2 regions of the Arthrobacter sp. zg.Y820 genome follow, and region 2 is predicted to be linked to the other one. Evidence: predicted binding sites of a transcription regulator. Region 2 holds the regulator's gene; the other holds the start of a gene.

Region 1 (2,391 bases), on a different contig from region 2:
ATTGTGCGCGAGTCGGCGGGAGCGCCGCTGTCCGGGCGAGCGGTCATAAATCCAGAACAGTGTCACGCCCATGTGCACCAGCCACAGGAGTTCGGGCAGGTCATCCCGGATGGCCAGCGGCGGCTGCGGCCGCGAGGCCGTGACCGCCTGCCGGAACAGGGCGATCGATTTCGCGCGGCCGATGCCGGCGTCCGCGGAGCCCCGGCGGCCGTGGGGCTCGAGGGCCGACGACGGCGGCAGGGCGGTCCGCAGAAAATGGGCGCCAAAGTCGTGGTACGGAGCCATAATGTCCAAATTGGCCAGCAGAATGAGCCGCAGATGCTCGCCCAGGTTGTGCCCTTCGCGCAGCAGCGGCAGCGCCCGGCTGCGGTGTTCATCCTGAAGGAAGCGGTACAGTTCCGCCACGAGCTCGTCCTTGGACCGGAAGTAGTAGTAGGCGTTGCCGACCGAGACGTCGGCGGCCTCGGCGATGCTGCGCATGGTGGTCTTGGCGTAACCGTGGGTGCGAAAAAGCAGCAGCGCCGAATCGATCAGTAACCGCCGGGTTTGTTCGCTCTTGACCGTCGCGGCCATCATCGATCCCTGTTTCTTCAGATGTCAGCCCGCAGTGGCCGGCCCGCCCGCCAGTACACCACGTTTTTGAACACGTTCAAAAACGTGCGGAGCAGAGTGCCGAGCAGAACGTGGCAGAATTGACGACGGCCCCCACGGGCAGCCCGGTGCAGCGGGCACAGTGCTAATACAGCCGGAGAAGGCTCCGGCGAACCACTACGAAACGGACCCATCATGCACACCCCGACCGGCATCGCTCCGGCATCCGCTCCGTCCTTTGCGGCCCGCGGCAGCTCCCATTACGACATCATTTTGACGCTCATGTGCGTGGTGATCGTCATTTCCAATATCGGGGCCACCAAGGGCGTGGTGCTGGGGCCGATCTTCGGCGACTTCAGCATCGTGACCGACGGCGGCTTCTTCCTCTTTCCCCTGGCCTACATCCTCGGTGACGTCATCAGCGAGGTGTACGGCTTCAAGGCAGCACGGCGCGCCATCTTCACGGGTTTCGCGGTGGCCGCCGTAGCGGCGATCAGTTTTGCCGTCATCATTGCGCTGCCCGGCTTCGACGACGAGTACGGGCAAGCCAAACAGGCGGCCCTGGAACTGGCGCTGGGTCCGGTCTGGCAGATCGTCGCGGCCAGCCTGCTCGGCTTCCTTGCCGGCCAGACCCTCAACTCCTGGGTCCTGGTCAAGATGAAGGAACGGTTCCGGGAACGGGCACTGATTGGCCGGCTGATGGCCTCCACCGGCGTGGGCGAGTTCGCCGACACGCTGATTTTCTGTGCCGTGGCCGCGCCGGTCATCGGAATAACCGACGCAGCCGGCTTCATCAACTACGTCTTGTTCGGCTTCGTGTACAAGACACTCATCGAGTTCCTCTTCGTGCCGGTCACGGCAGTCGTCATCAAGGCCATCAAAAAGCGCGAACCGAGCTATGCGGCGATTTACGCGGCCGCGCCTGCCGGCTAGATCTTGGTGCTGTAGTACTTCCCGAGGGTGTCGGCCTTGAAATCGAAGAAGGAGCCGTCCTCGATGGCCAGCCGGGCGTCGTCGACCAGTTTCACCGTAAAGCGCTCGTTGTGGATCGACACCAGAGTGGACGCCACCATTTCCTTGGCCCGGAACAGGTGGTGGATGTACGCCTTGGTGTAGTGCGCGCAGGCATAGCAGTCGCAGCCCTCCACCAGCGGTGTGAAGTCCTTCTTGAAGCGGGCGTTGGACAGGTTGAACCGTCCGTGCGGGGTGTAGAACGCCGAGGTCCGGGCCACCCGGGTGGGGGAGACACAGTCGAAGGTGTCGGCCCCGTTTTCGATCGCGGTGAAGATGTCGTCCGGTTCCGAGATGCCCAGCAGGTGGCGGGGCTTGTCCTCGGGCAGCTCCTCCGTGCACCAGCGCACGATGGTGCCGAGGTTTTCCTTCTCCAGGGCGCCGCCGATGCCGAACCCGTCAAAGTCCATGGCCCCCAAATCGTGGGAGGCCTTCCGGCGCAGGTCCTCGTACTGGGCGCCCTGCAGCACCCCGAACAGTGCCTGGTACGGCTTGCCGACCCGTTCTTCGGTGAGCCTGCGGTGCTCGTCGATGCAGCGCTGCGCCCACAGGCGGGTCCGCTCCAGGGACATCTCCTGATAGGCGCGCGAGTTCATCAGGGTGGTCAGCTCATCGAAGGCGAACATGATGTCAGCGCCGATCTGGTGCTGGACCTGCATGGAGACCTCGGGGGTGAAGCGGTGCTTGTCGCCGTTGAGGTGGGACTTGAACCACACGCCGTCGTCGTCAATGTGCGCGAGGCGCTCCTTGCCCGGCGCCACGGCGTCGTCCGCACCGGTGGCGTGGGTG
Region 2 (2,391 bases):
CCATCGTGATGGCCGGCATCATCAGTCTCGGCGGAGGCATAGCGGCGAGCCGCGCCCCGGTCACGGAACCTCCGGCCTATGCCGGCCTGCTCGAGATATTCGGCGTCGACGCCGCAGAATATGTAACCACCATCCAGACGGTCACACTCGCCACCGCCCTGGTGGTCTTCGGTCTCTATCTGCTGGTCGCCGTCCTGATACGGGAGGGCCGGAACTGGGCGCGCATCGGCGCCTCGGTCTTGGCTCCCATGGCACTGGTAGCGACCATGCAGGCCGCGGCCGTGTTGCAGGTGTTTGCCGTGCTGGTGGCAATCGCGGGACTCTCGCTGCTCTATCTGGACGAATGCAACAGGTACTTTCGACCCCGGCGCAGCCGGTACTTGAGTATGCGCTGACCGCGAGGCTAGGTGGCCAGCCGGGACCGGGCTTCGGAGGCGATGTCCGAGACTTGGGCCCGCTGTGCGTGATAGGCCAAAATCTGCAATTCGGTGGCCATGTCCACCTTGCGCACCTGAACGTGGTCCGGAACCTGCAGCACCACTGGCGCGAAGCTCAGAATACTGGTGATGCCGCACGCGACCAGCCGGTCGCAGAGGTTCTGGGCCACGTCGGCGGGGACGGACAGGACGGCCATGTTGGCCTTGGCACGGTCCAGGACGCTTTCCATGACGTCGACGGAACTGACGCGCAGCCAGCCGACTTCCTGTCCGATCACCAGCTGGTCGGCGTCGAACAGGGCAACCACCTCAAATCCGCGCGACCCGAATCCCGGATACCCGGCAAGGGCCCTGCCCAGGTTTCCGGCACCGACGATCGCCACCCGCCAGTTCCGGGTCAGGCCCAGGGCGGCCGCAATCTGCTCGCTGAGGTAGGACACGTCATAGCCCACGCCGCGGGTGCCGTAGGAACCCAGATAGGAAAGGTCCTTGCGGAGCTTGGGGGAATTAACCCCCGCCGCTTCCGCCAGCTCATCCGATGAGACCCGCTCAATGCCCTCGCCCAGCATGCTGCTCAGCGCCCGCAGGTAGATCGTCAGGCGGGCCAGCGACGCAGGCGGAATATGCCGGGCGGTAACTGCACCGGCCGGTCGGCCTGGTTCCTCGGAGATGCTCACATGTCCCTATCATTTGTTGGGTACTCCCGCGGCGGGCGCGAGCCTGTGCCGCACCTGATGCTGCCCGGTACGCCAGGTCTACCCGGTTTTCCCACTCTAAGCCCGAGGCAGGGCGGGACAAAGCCCCGGATCCTAGGCTCCCAGGAGCCGGCGGATCCGAGCCTCATCAAGCTGCCAGAAATCACGCTGGACCCCGTCGATCAGGAGCACCGGTATCTCCTCCCCAAACCGGGACGTCAGTTCCGCATCGCCTTCAATGGACTGTTCGCGCCAGCTGATGGCGAGGTCAGCACGAATCCGTTCCAGAACCGCACGGGCCGCTTCGCACAGGTGGCAGCCCGGCCGGGTGAGCAGGAGGAGATCTGGGGACGTGTCCGAGGAGGTCATACTTCTAAAATAGCCGCCCGGTCCAGTACCTGCGTTCCGCCGAACGGGCGACCGTGACCCCGGCGACTTAATGCGTAGACTCAGGGGTATGCCCCGAACCACCGCAGTACGAGCCGCCGAGCCTCCAGCAGCGGCGGTCAAACCTGGCGAGGCTGCGTTCTTTGATGTGGACAACACCCTGATGCGGGGAGCCAGCCTGTTCCATGTGGGCCGCAAGATGTACCAGCGCAAGGTTTTCACGCTTCGGGAGGCGTTTGGCTTCGCCCGCAAGCAGGCACGGTTCATGCTGCAGGGCGAGAACCTCAAGGACGTGCACTCGGTGCGCGACGCCGCCCTGACTTTGGCCACGGGCCTCGCCGCGGCAGATATCAGGGTCCTCGGCGAAGAAGTCTACGACGAGATGATCGAATCCAAGATCTGGCCGGGAACCCGGGCGCTGACCGAGCAGCACATGAAATCCGGCCGTCCCGTCTGGCTGGTCACCGGCACGCCCGTTGAGGTGGCTTCAGTGATCGCGGACCGGCTGCACCTGACGGGCGCCCTGGGAACTGTGAGCGAAATCGACGACGGGCTTTACACGGGCCGTTTGGTGGGCGAATTCCTGCACGGCCCGGCCAAGGCCGAAGGCGTCAAGGTCCTGGCGGAAAAAGAAGGCCTCGACCTGGGCCGCTGCTGGGCCTACAGCGATTCCTACAACGACGTGCCCCTGCTCAGCATTGTCGGGCACCCGGTGGCCATCAACCCGGACTCCCGGCTGCGCCGGCATGCGCGGGACCGCAATTGGCCCATCTATGACTTCCGCTCGGGACGCCGGGCCGCCACCCTGGGCTTGAAGAGCGCCACCGTGGCCGGGGGCGCCTACGGGCTGTGGCGGGGCTTCTCCTGGGTCA

The links. Region 2 encodes Rex, which represses fermentation and respiration genes when NADH is low (regulators of the CRP and FNR family bind a similar motif). Its sites were predicted from a motif close to CTTGTGAANNNNTTCACAAG; they were not measured.
Region 1: the regulator Rex is predicted to act here: its motif matches at 637-656, upstream of QNN99_RS15835 (queuosine precursor transporter).

What each region holds. Positions count from the first base shown of each region.
Region 1 covers NZ_JASKLX010000014.1:74,636-77,026, forward strand. Annotated here, with positions in the region: gene QNN99_RS15830 (TetR/AcrR family transcriptional regulator) at 1-573, opposite strand, end outside; gene QNN99_RS15835 (queuosine precursor transporter) at 787-1,524, shown strand; gene tgt (tRNA guanosine(34) transglycosylase Tgt) at 1,521-2,391, opposite strand, start outside.
Region 2 covers NZ_JASKLX010000001.1:389,455-391,845, reverse strand. Annotated here, with positions in the region: gene QNN99_RS01785 (hypothetical protein) at 1-395, shown strand, start outside; gene QNN99_RS01780 (redox-sensing transcriptional repressor Rex) at 404-1,114, opposite strand; gene QNN99_RS01775 (glutaredoxin family protein) at 1,247-1,501, opposite strand; gene QNN99_RS01770 (HAD family hydrolase) at 1,590-2,391, shown strand, end outside.